DNA from 4 places in the Synechococcus sp. UW69 genome. Region 1 is predicted to be linked to each of the others. Evidence: predicted binding sites of a transcription regulator. Region 1 holds the regulator's gene; each other region holds the start of a gene.
What was found. Region 1 encodes NtcA, which controls nitrogen genes in cyanobacteria. Its sites were predicted from a motif close to GTANCNNNNGNTAC; they were not measured.

Region 1 (4,587 bases):
TCGATGTGCAATCGATGCGCTACACGGGCGATCGCATCTGCAGAGCAGCGGATGGGGCCCTAGAGCTTGAAGAGGTGTTTTATTTGCGGCCCGTCGGCGACTACAGCGACAGGCAGGGCAAGAAATATGCCTACACGGAAGAGCTGCGCAACCAAGATCTTGATCTATGCCGAAGCGCTGCCGAGCGATACAGGGATCTTCTCAAAGCCGGCTTCTCCGAGGAGCACGCCCGCGGCATCCTTCCGTTCGACTACCGCCAGCACTTTGTGGTGAGCTTCAGTTTGCGCGCGTTTCTCCACTTCATGGATCTACGGGCCAAACTCGATGCTCAGCTGGAGATCCGCCAGCTCTGCGATCTGATGTGGCCCCACATGGTGGATTGGGCTCCTGAGTTCGCCGCCTGGTACGAAAAAAGCAGGCTGCATCGAGCACGACTGGCCCCTTAAAGCGGGGAGATCTAAACCTTGGCGAGCGTCACACGTTCGGGCTGGTGCTGGTATTTGCCCTGCCGATCGCTGTAGGTGGTCGCACAGGGATCACCCTCAAAAAACAACAGCTGACAAATGCCTTCATCGGCATAGATCCGGCAGTCAGCACCGGAGCTGTTGCTGAATTCAAGGGTGAGGTGACCCTCCCAGCTGGCTTCCGCTGGGGTGGTGTTCACAATGATTCCAAGGCGGGCATAAGTACTCTTACCCAAACAGATCACAGTGATGTTGGGAGGAACTCGAAGCTTTTCAAGCGCCACGCCAAGGCCATAGGAGTGGGCCGGAAGAATGAAATATCGACCGTCCTCATCTTCATGGAGAGGAGTTGGCTCGAGATTGGCCGGATTGAACCGCTTGGGATTCATCACCGTGCCGGGAACGTGCCGGAAGATCAAAAATTCCTGAGGAGACAGGCGTAGGTCGTAGCCGTAGGAGGAGCAACCAAAGCTCAGCACCGGACGCAGCTTCTGCTCCGGATCCAGATGACGGACGAGGCCGCTCTGGAATGGCTCGATCATTCCCTGCCCAGCCTGTTCAGTGATCCAGCGATCGCACTTGAGCATCAGAAACCTCGGCGCAACTCCGTGACTTGATCTGCCATCTCCACCACGCCAGCGGGGATCGCAGGTCCTGTGATGATCACATCCATCGAGGCGGGCCGCTGCTCGAGAGCTGAAATCACGTCCGATTCATTGAGGTAACCGAAGGCCACAGCCAGGCCGATTTCATCCAGAACCAACTGGTCGAGATCCCCCTGAATCAAATGCTGACGGCAGATGGACCAAACGGCAGCCACCGCCTCCGCACCGCCGGGGTGATTCGGAGAGGAGAGGCAGAGAGGCACCTCAGGACGCAGCCAAACCAGGCCTCCACAAAGTTGGACGCGACCTGCGGGCCCCTGCTGCACGCCCCCTTTGAGGAACTGACTGATCAGAACACGACTGCCCAGGCCAGCGGAACGCATCGCCTGACTGAGAACACTGGCGAAACTGCCGCGATAGGGCGCTGTGTGCACCTGGAGCTGCCCTTCGGGCGCCACCAGATATAGGGGTGGAGGATCTGCAACAGGTGGCAGGGGCCTGAGTCCTGCCCGTTGCAAAGCCTGCTGATCCCGATCCAGAGAGTTCTGGAACGCTTGGGGGTCGGCAAGGCTTGTGGTCATCACGGCAACATCCGTCCGGGCAATCCCGGCAAGACCTTGAATGTAGCGGCGAGATGACATTCCACAAGTGCATTGACACCACCCATGGTGTTTGGACGGGCGAGAACCAACCGGCTGCGAGGCTTGAAGAACTGCACACCACCGATGAGCCAAACCGCTGGAAGCCGAACCGATGGCCGTCGCCCTGAGCAATTACGGCCGTTCTCGGTGACCTGGAATCCCATGGGTTTTGCCTTGAGCTCCCTTGTGGTTCACACCGGCCGAACCGCTGTTCTGTGCAGCGTCTGCCTGGAGGACAAGGTTCCCCGCTGGCGGAAGGGGGAAGGGTTGGGATGGGTCAGCGCCGAATACCGGCTGCTGCCGGGATCCACGCCGCAGAGGCAATCACGGGAGCTCATGAAATTGTCGGGCCGCACGCAGGAGATTCAACGGTTGATCGGCCGAAGCCTTCGCGCTGTGATCGACATGAAGCGTCTGGGCGAGCGCACCTTGCTGATCGACTGCGATGTGATCCAAGCCGACGCCGGAACACGGACTGCATCCATCACGGGAGCTTGGCTCGGCCTTGAGCAAGCCTGCCTTTCACTCGTGGAAAAGGGGATTCTGGAGCAATCGCCACTGATCGACCAGGTAGCGGCCGTGTCCGTCGGCCTAGTGGGTGGCCAGGCCTTGCTGGATCTGGACTACAGCGAAGACAGCAGAGCTGAGGTGGACCTGAATGTTGTGCAGGCTGGCGATGGTCGCCTGTTGGAGATCCAGGGAACTGCGGAGGGAGCGCCCTTCAGCCGCAGCCAGCTCAATGAATTACTGGATCTGGCTGAGCCTGGATTGACATCCCTGATGCAGGCGCAACGCCAAGCGATGAACGAGCACAGCAGAGTTACGTAATAACCGCTACACGGCGGCCACCGTTGGCTCCGTAGCTTCGCCTCACCAGGGGGTTGTCATGACCAGTAGCCGAGGTTTCAGCCGATACGCCCCGCAGATGGTGGCTCCAACCCCCAGCACAGAACCGGCCAACCGCTCCCTCCTGGAAATCATCCGGGATCTGGACGGCGCCAGCAGTGAACTGGTGGACCGCAACAAGACCATCTTTTTCCCTGGAGATCCTGCTGAACGTGTCTATCTGATCCGCCGCGGAGCGGTCCGTCTCTCCCGCGTCTACGAGTCAGGGGAAGAGATCACAGTGGCCTTGCTCCGCGAGAACAGCCTCTTTGGGGTGCTGTCGTTGCTGACCGGTCAACGGTCTGATCGCTTCTACCACGCCGTAGCCTTCACCAGAGTCGAGATGGTGACGGCGCCTGCGACATCCGTGAAGGCGGCGATCGAAGCGGATACCAGCGTTGGCCTGCGCTTGCTGCAGGGCCTTTCCAGTCGGATTCTTCAGACCGAAACGATGATCGAAACGCTGACCCACAGGGACATGTCATCCCGACTGGTGAGCTTTCTGTTGGTGCTGTGCAGGGATTTCGGCGTAGCGGATGAACTGGGAATCACCATCGACCTGCGCCTGTCCCATCAGGCCATCGCCGAAGCGATTGGCTCAACGCGCGTGACAATCACGCGTCTGCTGGGAGACTTGCGTCAATCCGGTCTGGTTCAGATTGACCGCAAAAAAATCACCGTTCTGGATCCAATCGCTCTGGCCAAACGATTCAGCTAGGCAGCACGTCAACCCACAGGTGCGGCCATGAGTGGCTGGGCACTGATCCTGGTTCTGCTGGTGCTCGGGGGCGTTCTGTCGACCCTGGGTGACCGGCTGGGAAGTCGTGTCGGCAAGGCCCGCCTGAGTCTGTTCAAGATGCGCCCGCGACGGACCGCCGTTCTGATTACGGTGCTGACCGGCAGCCTGATCAGCGCACTGTCGCTCGGCCTGCTGCTGCTGGTGAGCCGCCAGCTGCGGGTGGGCCTGTTTGAACTGGATGCTCTGCAAGACCGGCTCCAGGACAGCCGGCGGCAGCTCGATGCAGCCGAACGGGAACGGGAAGAGACCCGAACAGAAGCCAACCGGATCGCCGCTGAACTCAAGCAGTCACAGCAACGGGCTGACACCCTGCGCCGTGAACTGGCTCCCCTGCAGAACGAACGCGCCCAACTCGAAGCAGAACGTGAGCGTCTGAGCCGGGACATCGCCTCCCGCGATGCCGACATCCAGCGCACGGAGGCCGAATTGAAAAGCGTGCGGAGCCGAATCCGAGCTGGCGAGCAGGAACTCAAGGAACTCGAATTCAACCTGGTCGCCCTGAGGCGTGGATCGGTGGTGATCAGTAGCGGACAAACCTTGGCGAGAGCAACGGTTCGTCTCGATGCTCCTGATCAAGCGAAACAGGCTGTCGACAGGCTGCTTCAAGAGGCCAATGCCAACGCCTACGGCAAGGTGAGGCCGGGTGAAGCACCCGAACGACAGTTGATCCGCGTTCCCCGCAGCGACGTGGAACGCTTGCAGAACATCATCCGCAAGCCGGACACCTGGGTGATCTCGCTGCGCTCCGCCACCAATGTGCTGCGTGGTGAAACGGCGGTGTACGCCTTCCCCGAAGTGCGTCCCAACCGCCCGGTGGCGCAAAGCGGTGACGTGCTAGCGACCACCACACTGCGAACGGATGAACGCACACCGGAGGGCATTCGAACGCGGCTGAACCTTCTCTTGGCCTCGGCCTATGCCGAGGTGCAACGGCGAGGATCCCTGACGGAAGGACTGCAATTCGATGGATCAGCACTCTCCCAACTGGCCCAGGCATTGATGGAGGGACCCAGCAAAAGCGTGGTCTTGAAGGTGATTGCCGCAGGGATTAGCTACAGCTCCGATGCTGTAGTCGTCACGGTTGAGGCATCCCCATGAAACGGGTGGCCGTGCTCGACCCAGGCCGCTGCAAATGTGGCCTTGTGCTGGCCGATCTTCAGCATGGTCTTGTCAGCGAGGGCCATGTTCTGACC
Region 2 (4,587 bases), 380 kb from region 1:
CCACCACCGGCGACCGGGTTCGCCTTGCGGACACCGAGCTGATCCTCGAAGTCGAGAAGGACTACACCGTCTACGGGGATGAGGTGAAGTTCGGCGGCGGCAAGGTGATTCGCGATGGCATGGGCCAGTCCCAGACCCCTCGAGCCGAAGGCGCCGTCGACACAGTGATCACCAATGCCTTAATCCTCGATTGGTGGGGCATCGTCAAAGCCGATGTCGGCCTCAAAGACGGCCGAATCGTGGGCATCGGCAAAGCCGGCAACCCCGACACCCAGGAAGGGGTCACGATCGTGGTGGGCCCCGGCACCGAGGCGATCGCTGGGGAAGGTCACATCCTCACGGCCGGTGGCATCGACACCCACATCCACTTCATCTGCCCCCAGCAGATCGAAACTGCTCTGGCCAGTGGCGTCACCACCCTGATGGGCGGCGGCACCGGACCAGCCACCGGCACCAATGCCACCACCTGCACCCCTGGGGCGTTTCACATCGGGCGAATGCTCCAGGCCGCCGAAGGCTTGCCGGTGAACCTGGGCTTCTTTGGCAAGGGCAACGCCAGCACCCCGGAAGCCCTGGAGGAACAGGTGCGCGCCGGTGCCTGCGGCCTGAAGCTGCATGAAGACTGGGGCACCACGCCGGCCACCATCGATGCCTGTCTGTCGGTGGCCGACCGGATGGATGTGCAGGTGTGCATCCACACCGACACCTTGAATGAAGCCGGCTTCGTGGAAGACACGATCGCCGCCATCAAGGGACGCACGATCCACACCTTCCACACCGAAGGTGCCGGCGGCGGCCATGCCCCAGACATCATCAAGATCTGCGGCGAAGCAAATGTGCTGCCGAGCAGCACGAATCCCACCCGGCCCTACACCCGCAACACGCTCGAGGAGCACCTCGACATGCTGATGGTGTGCCACCACCTCGACCCCAAAATCCCCGAGGACGTGGCTTTTGCCGAATCGCGGATTCGCCGCGAAACGATCGCCGCCGAAGACATCCTTCACGACCTGGGCGCCTTCTCGATCATCGCCAGCGACTCCCAGGCCATGGGGCGCGTGGGCGAAGTGATCACCCGCACCTTCCAGACCGCCCACAAGATGAAGGTGCAGCGCGGTGCGCTCCCGGAAGACTCCAACCGCAACGACAACCATCGGCTGAAGCGCTACATCGCCAAGGTGACAATCAACCCCGCTCTTGCCCATGGCATCAGCAGCGAGGTGGGCTCGATCGAAACCGGCAAGCTCGCCGATCTCGTGCTGTGGAAGCCGGGCTTCTTCGGCATTCGCCCGGAACTGGTGATCAAGGGCGGTTCGATCGTGTGGGCCCAGATGGGGGATGCCAACGCCTCCATTCCCACCCCCGGGCCCGTGCACGGCAGGCCCATGTTCGGCGCCTTCGGCAAAGCCTTGGCTCCCAGCTGCCTCACCTTCGTGAGCGCAGCCGCCATGGATGCTGATATCCAACGTCAACTGGGTCTGGAGCGCACCTGCATGGCGGTGAAGGACACCCGCAGCGTGGGCAAAAGCGCTCTCAAACTCAATTCCGCACTGCCGAAGGTGAGCGTGGACCCGCAGACCTATGAGGTGTTCGCCGACGGTGAACTGCTCACCTGCGAGCCCGCCGAAGTGCTGCCCCTCGCCCAGCGCTATCTGCTGCTTTGACCACCACCCTGCTGGTGATCCAGCACGTTGACCACGAAGGGCCCGAACTGGTGGGACAACTGGCACGGGAACGGGGAATGACTCTCCGGACCCTGCGGCCCGACCGAGGCGACCGCCTGCCGCACCCAAGTGAATGCCCGAACAGCATCGCGCTGGTGCTGGGGGGACCAATGGGGGTGAACGAGCAGCATCATCAAGACCTGCACTGGCTCCAAGCCGAGCTGAACTGGTTGACGGCCTGGCACCAGCAGCGTCGACCGGTGCTGGGCATCTGCCTGGGGGCGCAGCTCTTGGCTGTCGCTGCTGGCGGATCCGTGGAACCCCTGCAGGTTGGAGCGCCACCACAGCAACTCAAGGAACTGGGACTGGGGGCAATCCACTGGGTTGCTGAACGGAGCGATGAGGCCTTACTGCAGGGACAACCGAGCAGCAGCTTGGTGCTGCATTGGCATGGCGATCGCATCCACCTGCCAGGCGATGCAACCCTTCTTGGTTCCTCGCTGCACTGTGCGGAACAGGTGTTTCGAATCGGCGATCACGCCATTGGCCTGCAATGCCACCTCGAGATCAACAGAGACGCACTGCAACGCTGGATCGCCAACGACCACACCTATGTGATGAGCGCCCTTGGGCCTGAAGGGCCCGAACGCCTGATGCGGGAGTGGCGCTGGCTTGGTAACAAGCTGCAGGAGCAAGGTCGACACTTTTTCAATGCTGCGCTCGCTCAGCTGCAGGAGTGCTGCAAGACCAGGTGATTCACATCAGCAAGGCCAACTAATTTCTACGGATAAAAATAAACAAAAGCAAAAACTTTTCAGATCAAGTGTCGAACCGAACATCAACACCACGACCGAAAACGCTTCAATAGCTCTGTAGCATCAGCTACCGATCGTTCACTTCGCACCACGCGAAGCGCAGTTCGCCTCAGGCCATGGAACGGGGACCTGAGCTTGCTTCGAGGACCTTCCAATGACCACCCTTCTCTATCGCGGGCATCAGTACCAGCAAAAGAACGCCACTGAGGGCAGGCCCGGTGTGCAGCTGGTCTACCGCCGCAACGTGTACCAATCCCGCCAGATCAACAGCCACCGCACTCCGGTGCAGCTCGTGTACCGCGGGGTGGGCTACACGCGCTAGGCCAACTTCTCAATCTGTAGCAACTCGAACATTCCAGTTCCGAGGATTAGGGCGTAATAGATCCAGCCTCAGCAACGACGTTGGATCTCATCACTTCCCGCCTCGACAAAGGCCTTGTGCAGGTGAATCCCTCCAGCGTGCACGGCGTGTTCTGGCTGCAAACCCACTTCCCAGCCAGCGAATGGGATGCCTTGCTGTCTGGCCAGGCTGCATTTGGAATCGATTGCATCGACGACCTCGTCAATGATGCGCGTCAAGCTGGTTTGAATGTGGAGTGGGAAGCCACAGTCCCCAGTTGAGCCATTCAGAGTTTTGCAAAAAGCCCTCGACACCCAGTGTTGATGGGCTTTTTTTAATGGCACAAACCAACGCGAATCATTAAGCCACCAACCGGTTGAGCATGGGCAACTCTGAGAGTTCATCCCTCCATTCCTGGGCCCAAAGTGCCTGGCTGCGTTCGTAAACCTCCATCAACTGTTCCACCGCACGCTCATGGAAATCAACCCGTAGGTCCAACAGCGGAAAGGCAGCTTCACCACTCACCTGCACCGCTGCTGAGGTGCAGAAATCGGAGCGGTGATCGCCTCCGGCAGCCTCCCCCGCCTGCAGTGCAGCCATCAGGCGTCGACCAAGTTTCCAGCTGGGATCGCTGGTGAGATACGCCTGCTCCATCACCTCCACAACACCGTCGTCGACCAAACAATTGCCGGCGACAGACAGATCACGCCGATGGCGGTGCCCAGCCCAAGCCCCGCAATCCTGCCCCGTCCAACAGGCCGTTCGACCATCCAGGTCGATCAGATGAAACTGACGCCGATCACGATGCTGATCATCCGCCAGAAGGCTGGCCAAAACATTTTCCGCATCCGCACTCTGCTCCAAGCGTTCAAGGCCACAGATCCCCAGATAGGGATTGGTGTGGGCCTGGGTCGCCACAGCGCCAACTCCGGCGCGGATGTGGGGCACGGTGGATCCAACGGCCAGATGACAGGTGGCAACAGCCACGCCAAAGCGGCCGTTGTTGGGATCACGGGCCAGGATCGAAAAGGTCACGGCAGCTGACGGTCGAGCCGCAGCAGCGTTTCCAAAAGCACCGCAGTGCCCGCCCAGCACTCTTCGTCGCTGGTGAACTCCGCAGCGGAGTGACTCAAACCACCCCGACTGGGAACAAAAATCATGCCCATCGGCCAACGGCGACCAACCTCCTGCGCATCGTGGCTGGCTCGGCTGGGGAGATGGCTGTAAGACAAACCGAGATCGGCCGAGGCCTCAGCAATCGTGGCCATCACCACAGCATCAGCAGGGGTGGGATCAACACTGAACTGTGGGTCCACCGAAATCGGGCAGCCCGTTTCAGCACCAATGCTTTCGACCTGCTGCATCAACTCCTCCACCAATTGATCGAGAACAGTCGGATCAACATCCCTCAGGTCGACCGTCAGGGCGACAGCGCCGGGGACGACATTGGCGGCATTGGGCCAAACCTCCAGTCGACCCACGGTCGCCACAGGATCTCCTGGATGGCGGGATGCCATGGCCTCGACGGCAAGAACAATGCGCGACGCCGCCACGAGGGCGTCCTGTCGCAGACCCATCGGTGTGGTGCCGGCGTGATTGGCCTGTCCCTGCACGTTGATGCTGAAACGACGCTGACCCACAACACCCTCAACAACACCAATGGCATCCCCGCGTTGCTCGAGAACGCCGCCCTGTTCAACATGCAACTCAAGAAAAGCGGCATAGGCCTCATCGGAGCGTCGGGCCGATGCCAGCGAAGGCCAATGCC
Region 3 (4,587 bases), 370 kb from region 1:
GCAGATGCAGATTGATCAACCCCTGCACCACTGCTGTTCCTTCCCGGCGTTGGTTCACCCCCATTGACCAGAGGCTGAGCACCTTTTCGCGCCGGTGGAACAGAGCGGCCACTTCCCGCAGGCGTTTTTCGGGGATGTTGCAGAACAGGGCAACCCGCCTTGGAGTCCAGCGGGCGGCGACGTCAAAAAAGGCGTCGTAATTCTCGGTGTGGTCGTCGATGAAAGCTGGGTCCTGGCCGTTCTCGCGGAGCACCAGGTGGGCAATGCCGTGAAGCAGGGCCAGGTCGCTGCCTGGTGCAATCGGCAAGTGGATGTCGGCGGCTTTGGCGGTGTCGGTGCGGCGTGGATCCACCACCACGATGGTGACGCTGCCGGGGTTTTTTCGTTTTCGCTTCAGCAGGCGCTGGAACAGCACCGGATGGCACTCGGCAGTGTTGGTGCCGATCAGAAACGCCACCGTGCAGTGGTCGAGGTCTTCGTAGCTGCAGGGGGGGCCATCGGAGCCCAGGCTGCGGGTGTAGCCCGCCACTGCTGAGCTCATGCACAGCCGCGAGTTGGCATCAAAATTGTTGGTGCCCAGTGCGCCTTTCAGCAGTTTCTGGGCCAGGTAGTAGTCCTCGGTGTGGAACTGGCCGGAGCCGTACATGGCGATGCCATCGGCATTGCCGCGCTGGGTCACGCTTGCCTGAATCTGTCCGGTGATTTTGTCGAGGGCCTCGTCCCAGCTGATCGGTGCGAAGTCGTCCTCGAGCGTTTCGCGGAATAGGGGTTGGCGCAGTCGCCCTTGGGCCAGGGTTTCACCAACCGTGGCGCCCTTGATGCAGACCTGACCAAGACTGGAGGGATGCTCGCGGTCGCCGCGGGCGGTCCACATTGGATTGCCTTCAGCATCCCGCTTCACGGCTTGACCCTTCACAGCAGGAGGGAGCAGCTCCAGGCCACAGCCCACTCCGCAGTAGGGGCACTGGCTGCGCACGCTGCGGGGGGAGTTGACCATGCAGGAACCAAAAAAGAACAAAACCCGGAGTGGAAGCTCCGGGTCGTTGCGCAGCAACGCGTTGCTGCTGAGGCTGATGGATCAGGCCGTTTCGCCTTCGTGCAGCTCTGCGAAGGACCCTGTGGGCTCCTTGAGGAAGAAGAAGCAGAAGAAGGCCACGATCAGACCGGCCACGCCCAGGATCTGGAAGAAGGCGCTGTTGGAGGCAGCAATCACCTCGGGGGTGGGTTCGCCGCCGCCGCCCATCCACATCGGCAGGAGGCTGAAGATGGTCAGGTAGGTCACAGCACCAACGTTGCCGTAGGCACCCACCAGACCGGCCACCTGACCGGTGACGCGACGCTTGACCAGGGGCACCAAAGCGAAGGTGGCGCCTTCACCGGACTGCACGAAGAAGGAGGCGAGCATGGTGATCACCACGGCAACGACGATGCCGGTGCTGCCGGTGAAGGTGCCTGGTTTGATCATGCTCATCACCAGGTAGCCCACGCCGAGACCAGCGGTGAGAAAGCCCATGGTGTTCTTGCGGCTGCCGACCCGGTCGGAGATCAGACCACCGGCAGGGCGCGCCACCAGGTTCACGAAAGCGAAGCAGGAGGCCAGGATTCCGGCGGTGGCCTTCGGCAGATCGAAGGTGGTTTCAAAGAAGGTGGGCAGCATCGAAACCACGGCCAGTTCGGAACCGAAGTTCACGATGTAGGTGAGCTCGAGGATCGCCACCTGGCGGAACTCGTAGCGGTCTTCCTTGGGATAAACCTTGTTGCCAAGAATCAGATCGCGGTTGGTGCGAATGATTCCCCAGGTTTGGAAGGCAAACCAGACGGCGACGGCACCGAGGGCCAGCGGATAGGTGCTTGCGGTGAGGAAGCCAACTTTCGACAGGCGCCAGCAGAGAACACAGAGGATGGCTGCGAAGGGCACGTTCATGCCGAGCAGGCCCCAGAAGTCGCGCATGGAGGTGACTTCCAGGCCTGCGGTCTTCTCAGGCCGCTGGTAGGTCTTGCCGGGGGGTGTGTCCGTGACGTTGAAGAAGTAGAAGAAGCCGTAGGCAGCCGAAACGATGCCGGTGAGGGCGATCGCACCGCGCCAGTTCAGAACAGCACCGGTCGGCAGTTCAAAACCACCGGAGAAGGAGAGGAAGCCGGCGAGGGCCACCATCGTGAGGGCGGAGAAGGCGGAGCCGAAGTTGCCCCAGCCGCCGTAGATCCCTTCCGCGAGGCCGATTTCCTTAGGAGGGAACCACTCGGCCACCATTCGGATGCCGATCACGAAGCCGGCGCCCACGATGGAGAGCAGCAGACGTGCCACCACCAGTTGGTTGAAGTCCTGAGCGGACGCAAACAGCAGGCAGGGGAAGGCTGAGAAGACCAGGATCGACGAATAGGTGACCCGGGGTCCGAATTTGTCCAGAAGCATGCCAATCAGCACGCGAGCCGGGATGGTGAGGGCCACATTGCAGATGGCCACGGTGCGGATCTGACCAACGGTCAATCCGAGGTCCGCTTTCACAGTGGTGGCCAGAGGGGCCAAGTTGAACCAGACCACGAAGGTCAGGAAGAAGGCGATCCAGGTCAGGTGGAGGGTTCGATACCTGCCCTGGAACGACCAGAGGTCGCCAAGCATTGAGAAGAAGAAGTGAAACCTCGGGCGTCAAAACGAAGGGTGCCCGGGGATGGCAAAACGGTCGAAAAGAAGATCCGTTTAACTCGCGCAGTTAATCAATTTGTCGGGCCACTCTTTGGTCAGATTGGTTACCAATTTCTGTTTTTGTGTTCCCCCGCAAACATCAATGGAGCTGATTGATTGGATCAGGTGTTCTTGTGCCTGGATGATTTGGTAGCGGTTGCAACTTTGTTGGGTTGTTGGACTTCGCTGGTGCAGATTGTTGATCAGAGATGTGAACCAAGGCTTGCGGGTTTGTTTGCTCAGTGGCGGTAGCAGCCGTCGCATGGGGCGTGACAAAGCGCTGTTGCCCCATCCATCCGGTGGTGTTTGGCTAACGGCGTTGGTCGACCAGCTGCTGCCCTTGGGGTATCCGGTGCAGGTGTTGAGTCGCCATCGCCAGCATGCAGAGGTGCTGGGGCTCCGACCCGGATGTTCCGTGCTGTTGGAGCCCCCTCCTTGGAATGGCCCCCTGCAGGCGCTTGCCAGGGTGCTGCCGCTTCCGCCCGGGGAGGCGTTGCTGGTGCTTCCGGTGGACATGCCGCGCTTGCGGACGGCTGTATTTCTTCAGCTCATCGCGGCCTGGAACTGTGCTCCTGAGCAAGCAGCGGTGGCCCATGACGGTCTGCGGCTGCAGCCGTTGTTGGCGGTGATTCCTTCAGGCTCCCCCTTTCGCTCCTGTCTCGATCAGCAATTGCAACGTGGAGAGTTGCGCTGGATGGACTGGTTGATGCGTGTTCCTCATCAGTCGGTGCAGTTGCCTGCAGAGGCTCTGCTGAATGCCAATTGCTCAGCAGATCTGTCAGCGTTGGAAGGATGAGCACCTCGCTGCCGCTCGCAGATCGTTTCAACCGGCCCCTCGGAGTACTGCGGCTGTCGCTGACGGCCCGCTGCAATCTCGCCTGTCCGTACTGCCGTCCGGATGTGGATGATCCCCCTGGCTTGCTCACGCTTGAGCAGCAAATGCGCGTTATTCGTGTTGCCTCGCGCCTTGGAACCCAAACGCTACGGCTCACGGGTGGAGAGCCGTTGTTGAGCCGTCGGTTGTTGCCCTTGCTTGAGGCGGTGGCGCAGGCCCGGAGGCGTCGATCAGATCCCTTAGCAGGTCTTGAAGTGGTGGCGCTGACCAGCAATGGGGTTTTGCTTTCGGAACCGATGGCTCGGTCGCTGCGCGCAGCAGGGTTGAATCGCATCACCATCAGCTTGGATGCAGCAGAAGGGGAGGCAGCAGCGCGCATGGCTGGTCTCCAGGGTGGCGCTGTCGCCGGTGAACGGTTGGTGCGCAAGGTGCAGGACGGCATTTCGGCGGCTCGTGCCGCTGGTTTTGACCCCTCGGCCGGTGAACTCAAGCTCAACGCCGTCATCCAACGGGGGATGAATGATGATCAACTTCTTCCCTTGGCCGGTTTGGCGCGGCAGCAGGGGGTGGAGCTGCGCTTGATTGAGTTCATGGATGTGGGCAACCGCAACCAGTGGAGGCTGGACCAGGTGCTGCCGGCGGCGCAGATGGTGGAGCGCATTCACGCCCGTTGGCCGCTCGAACCCCTGGGGCGCCCCAGGGGTGGCACGGCACAGCGTTGGAACTATCGCGATGGCGCCGGATCCATCGGTGTGATCGCCTCCATCAGTGAGCCGTTCTGTGGAGATTGCAACCGGTTGCGTGTCACCGCCGATGGGCAGGCGTTCACCTGTTTGTTCTCCGCTCATGGCATGGATCTCAAGCCTGTGCTCTCGTCGGAGCCTTGCCTCGAGCAGGCCATGCGCGATCTCTGGCAGCGGCGCCAGGACCGCTACAGCGAGGAGCGTGATCCAGAGGCCGGTGCGTCAACGCATGCGGAGATGGCGTATCTGGGGGGCTGAACCGTTGTGATCGTCACCGTTTTTGAGTGAGGCTCCCGGTACAACAGGTCAGCTGAAGGATCTTCAAG
Region 4 (4,587 bases), on a different contig from region 1:
CCTATTATTCTTTGGATGTAATTCTTACATTAAAGAATTTCCAGGTTAATTGGCCTCCCTTTCTTCCAGGGCTCGTTTACGATTCAATCTATCAAGCCAAAACTCCCGGGTTGACGCTATATCAGGTCGCTTACCTCAGCGTCGATCAGATCTATCGGCAGAATTAGCATCTGAAATAATCGGGAAGTGCTACCGCCAGATTTTTTTTCATGCGATGTCTTTTGATCGCGATCCTTTTCTAGAATCTCAATTTAAGTCTGGCAGCATCACAGTAAGGGATTTCGTAAGGGGCTTGCTCCTCTCAGAGCGTTTTTACAATGGATATGTTGCATGCAACAATAACGAGAGAATTGTCGAGCAGGTTTTAGGGCGGGTTTTGGGCCGTCCTGTTTATGGCTCAGACGAAAAGGGGTCTTGGTCTATTGTTATTGCTGAGCAAGGATTTTCAGGATTTGTTGATGCTGTTCTTGCCTCTCCTGAGTATTTTGAGAGATTTGGAAATGATGAGATACCTGAACAAGTTAATCGAACCTTGCCAGGCCGTCCTCAGGGTGAGATGCCCATCTATCAGCGCCTGCCCCGCTATGGAGAGAGTTGGCGCGAGCGCTTGATTCGTGATGGGTTGATGTTGTCTATAGATGCTTTCAATAAAATTAGTCGTCCAATGACGGTATCCCGTCAGATTTACGAAAAGCCAAAGGGTCGTCTTCTCAAGCTTTGGCTTCTTTTCTTAATTGTTGGTGGCGCTGGAAGCCTTTACTTGGTGCTTTTAATCTTCAGCCAGATGTTTACGATTCGCTGAAATTTTCATGGAAGCTTGGTACAGATGTACATAGAAAGAAATCTGGTTGATGCAGCTTTTTCATCACATCCTGGGCAGCTTCGTACGGGATCCGAACCATCTTTAGGCGGAGGACTTCGCGACAAAGCAGTTTGGGTTGAGGAAGTTGACTGCATTGGCTGCCGTTATTGCGCACATGTAGCGTCCAATACTTTTGTGATGGTTCCAGAAACAGGTCGCTGTCGTGCGATTCGCCAAGACGGTGATTCAATTGATCGAATCCAGGAAGCGATTGACACCTGTCCTGTCGATTGCATTCATTGGGTCGATTTTGAAGACCTCAACTGAAGAGCTGATGTTTATTTCAACGCTCAATGCTTCCGGTTACGACTGCCGGTAGCTGGTCGGTAAAGGTTGGCTAGTAAACCCAAATACTTAAAACAGGCTGGCGGAGTTGCTCAGCACCAGTGAGAAACGCTGATCTGACTCCTCCCCTTCAAAAGAGGAGCCAGGCTGTGCATGCGGTGTCTGCGTGGGAAAGATCGCTGACACTCAGCGCCCAATGACCATGCAGGGGCCAATGGATGGAGGTGTGGACCCTCCAACAACACCATCACCCGGCTATCGGTTCAATGCTGTTCCGATGAGGCGAAAGCAGCGACCATATGAGCCGCAGCCATGTTGTGGCTTAACTCGCCTTCAGTGAATCATGCTGGTCGGACCCCCAGACCTCTCATTGGCAAGGCGTCAGATTGGGCGGAAGGGTTCCATAAGACCTTGCCTTGCACACGCCCTGAGAGAATCAAAATAAAGGGAGAAAGCAGGTGGGCAAAAAGTCTGGCTTCACCAGTGCAGAGATCGAGGAGATCAAGCGTCTGTATCTGAAGGAAGGTCGATCGATTCTCCAGATCCCCAAGATCCTTGGCAAAGGCAGCGAAAACTCAGTGCGCAACGCACTGCATAAGGCACGAATCAAAAATGCACCCGAAGAACGTATCAAGCTTGATCGGTTCAAGCCAGAGCAAATCTATGGAGAGATCACTCTCTTAAAACGACTCACAAAATCAAAAAAGCTGAGATTTCACGCAAGATGCACATGTGGTTATGAATTTGATGTTGACCCTTTTCGGCTAACATTGCCAGAGCATCACAAAGACAGAATTTCTGCATGCCAACGGTGCAGCAAAGAGAAATAATCTCCAATACCTCGCGCTTTTCACGACAACTGAGACGACAGTCGATAACAAGCAATAAACCCTTTTCCCTGTCAGGCCAAGGCCAGACGACGGCGCCTGTATCAAGCCGAGGCCATTTTAACAATGGCTAAAGAACGAAGTATCCAGTGGAACCTTGCGGGCCTTCAGCGACGATGTAGAACTTGAAAACATTTTTATTCACTCCCTACTAAGCCATGGAACTCACCTTCTTGGGCAACAAATATGCAAAGTCAGAGAAAGCAACTACCAGGCCAACAATCCAACTCAAATACATGGGTAAATCCTATCGGGCCGATCAAGTCAATTCGGTTCGCAATTCCGTTGTTCTGACTTATCGCGGCGTCTCCTATTCCAAGGCCTGAACAGGCTCAGGTTCCACCCCTGCCCTGTCGCCGCCGGCCTCAGCCCTGATGGGGCAGCAGAAACTACGGCAAGAAGATCAAGCATCAGCAAAAATGGCGGGATGAGATTTCTGATCACAGCCCTTGTCGCGTCATGGGCATTGGTCTTGCCGGTGCGGAGTGCGGAACCGATTCCCCTCGTGGTGGTTCCCTTTGACGCAGCATGGGGATCGCGACGTCTTCCCGTGCAGCCAGCAGCGCTTCTGCCCCCACCGCCAGTCCCCGAAGCGAAGCAGGACACGGAATCCAAAACTGAACCGAGACATCAGGGTCAGCGCTGGTGCCGTGGCCGTTGCTAATGCCACCACCGCTGTCGCTCAAACGCGTTTTGTGTAAACCGAAGACATCACTTCTGACTCCCGTCATGCGACACACGGCTCTGTTGATGGCCGTAATCCTTTGGGGCTCCACGGCTCTCGCAGGCGGGAATCGGGCCACAGCCCAGGGCCCCTCAGAGCAGTTCGCCACCGCAGAGGCCATGCGCGTGGTCCCAAAAGGGGCAACGATCACCGACACAACCTGCAAAAGCATTGATGTGGGATTCAGCAGCCGCTATCAGTGCACCATCACTTACAGCCCCTGAGCAGATCAATGAAAGGCTTGCTTGCTCCGTGTTGGGCCTTGCTGCTGCTTGGAGTACCGGCCGCGGGACGCGCCGCATTCGATGAGTGCCAGCTGATGGATCAGGTGCTGAATCGCCTGGGCAACGCCATGGCAATCAATCGAGCAATCATCGCTGAGAGCAGTGACAGCAAAGCTGTTGCTGTGGCGAGCGAAGCTCTTGCCCAGCAGAACGAGAGCTATCGACGCACAAAGCGCCAGCGCTCCAAAGCAGGCTGCGAAGGCTGGGAACGGGACTAACTGATGCCAGGCAAGCTGGTGGAACGATGATTGAGAGACCTTGGCCGTCACCGTCTGCCAGAACTGCGGAAGCCGTCGGTTTCGTGCCGATCGATCCATGGCCGGACGGCTGGTCTGTCAGAACTGCGGTCTTGCGGCAGGGAGCCGAGCCACGCGCCCAACGCCGCTGAGCAATCGGCGCAGCAACAGAAAGTTCTGGCTGGTCATCCTGCTGCTGGCGATCATCGTGCTTGTGGTGATCACGTCATGAGCAACTGAACAACCTCGGCCGTGTTTGCAGAGAGGGGCTCTGACGCCAGCTGTTCGATGGCCTGACGCATCACCTTCTGGCGGTCGGATCCGTAACTGTTGCAGCGGCTGAACACCTTGGCCATCCGTGAAGCTGTGATCGGATTCCGGGAATCAACCGCTGCGATTTGCTCAGCCATGAACCGATAGCCACTGCCATCGGTGGCATGAAATGCCTGCACATTGGCCGTGAATCCGCCCAGGACGGCGCGCAAGGAATTGGGAGCGAGCGGATCGAAGCGTGGGTGCTCCAAAAGCTGCTGAACCCGCTCCAGAGCATTCGACCTGGGGGCCGACGCTTCCATCGCAAACCAAGCGTCAAGGATCACGGGTTTGTCCTTCCAACGGTCGTAAAACAAGGCCATCGCCTGCTCACGCTCAGCACTGTCGAGCGTGAGCAACGCGCGCAGTGCTCCCCGCGCAAGGGTCATCGAAGGCCCGGAGACCGCCGCTAGTGCCTCAGCCTGAACCATTGCGTCCCCAGCAGCTGCAAGCCAGCGCCAAGCCAAAGCCGTCAGTGCACGGCCGCCCTGACCGGCTGGCCAAGCCATGGCCCAGTCAGCCCGCGCCAAGTCCAGGAGTCGTCGCAGGGACGACTGCAATCGAACACCCATCTCCTGGGTCCACTCCCGGAACGCCTGATCCAGCGAAAGGGGGTCCACTGGCGATTGCAATGCCTCCAGTTCCGCCATTCCTGGAAGTGCAAGCAGCGCCGCCAGGTCCATGCCATCACCACCGTCGTAAGCGGAGATCCTCTGATCCAGAGCCTGAATCAGAGCCTCCTCCACGGCACGTTTCGGCTGGTTTTCAGCCCGTGCCAGAAGCACCTGACGTGCCAAACGCTGAGCCGCATCCCAACGGCAGAAGGGGTCATCATCGGAAGACAACAGCTGCAGACACTCCTCCAGCGACTGGTCCAACCGCACATGGACCGGCGCCGAGAACCGCCGCAGCACGGATAGGGCAGGGGCGTTGTCACCGGGCTGGCCCTGCAAGGTGATGCTGGCTCGCTCACCCTCCATCACGAGCAGCTCTTCCT

Region 2: the regulator NtcA is predicted to act here: its motif matches at 2,537-2,550, upstream of DXY29_RS08740 (DUF4278 domain-containing protein).
Region 3: the regulator NtcA is predicted to act here: its motif matches at 2,834-2,847, upstream of DXY29_RS08800 (molybdenum cofactor guanylyltransferase).
Region 4: the regulator NtcA is predicted to act here: its motif matches at 2,117-2,130, upstream of DXY29_RS13945 (DUF4278 domain-containing protein).

What each region holds. Positions count from the first base shown of each region.
Region 1 covers NZ_UCNW01000009.1:600,669-605,255, reverse strand. Annotated here, with positions in the region: gene thyX (FAD-dependent thymidylate synthase) at 1-446, shown strand, start outside; gene dcd (dCTP deaminase) at 458-1,051, opposite strand; gene DXY29_RS10615 (cob(I)yrinic acid a,c-diamide adenosyltransferase) at 1,051-1,650, opposite strand; gene rph (ribonuclease PH) at 1,795-2,538, shown strand; gene ntcA (global nitrogen regulator NtcA) at 2,597-3,313, shown strand; gene DXY29_RS10600 (DUF3084 domain-containing protein) at 3,341-4,492, shown strand; gene DXY29_RS10595 (resolvase) at 4,489-4,587, shown strand, end outside.
Region 2 covers NZ_UCNW01000009.1:217,111-221,697, forward strand. Annotated here, with positions in the region: gene ureC (urease subunit alpha) at 1-1,664, shown strand, start outside; gene DXY29_RS08735 (type 1 glutamine amidotransferase) at 1,661-2,419, shown strand; gene DXY29_RS08740 (DUF4278 domain-containing protein) at 2,634-2,801, shown strand; gene DXY29_RS08745 (hypothetical protein) at 2,882-3,100, shown strand; gene DXY29_RS08750 (DUF1028 domain-containing protein) at 3,180-3,854, opposite strand; gene DXY29_RS08755 (Zn-dependent hydrolase) at 3,851-4,587, opposite strand, start outside.
Region 3 covers NZ_UCNW01000009.1:231,375-235,961, reverse strand. Annotated here, with positions in the region: gene DXY29_RS08815 (nitrate reductase) at 1-997, opposite strand, end outside; gene DXY29_RS08810 (NarK family nitrate/nitrite MFS transporter) at 1,079-2,620, opposite strand; gene DXY29_RS08800 (molybdenum cofactor guanylyltransferase) at 2,907-3,479, shown strand; gene DXY29_RS08795 (GTP 3',8-cyclase MoaA) at 3,476-4,519, shown strand.
Region 4 covers NZ_UCNW01000011.1:228,881-233,467, forward strand. Annotated here, with positions in the region: gene DXY29_RS12130 (phycobilisome rod-core linker polypeptide) at 215-802, shown strand; gene DXY29_RS12135 (ferredoxin) at 827-1,129, shown strand; gene DXY29_RS13945 (DUF4278 domain-containing protein) at 2,193-2,360, shown strand; gene DXY29_RS13145 (hypothetical protein) at 2,475-2,765, opposite strand; gene DXY29_RS12155 (hypothetical protein) at 2,764-2,982, shown strand; gene DXY29_RS12160 (hypothetical protein) at 2,991-3,260, shown strand; gene DXY29_RS12165 (TFIIB-type zinc finger domain-containing protein) at 3,301-3,510, shown strand; gene pepN (aminopeptidase N) at 3,500-4,587, opposite strand, start outside.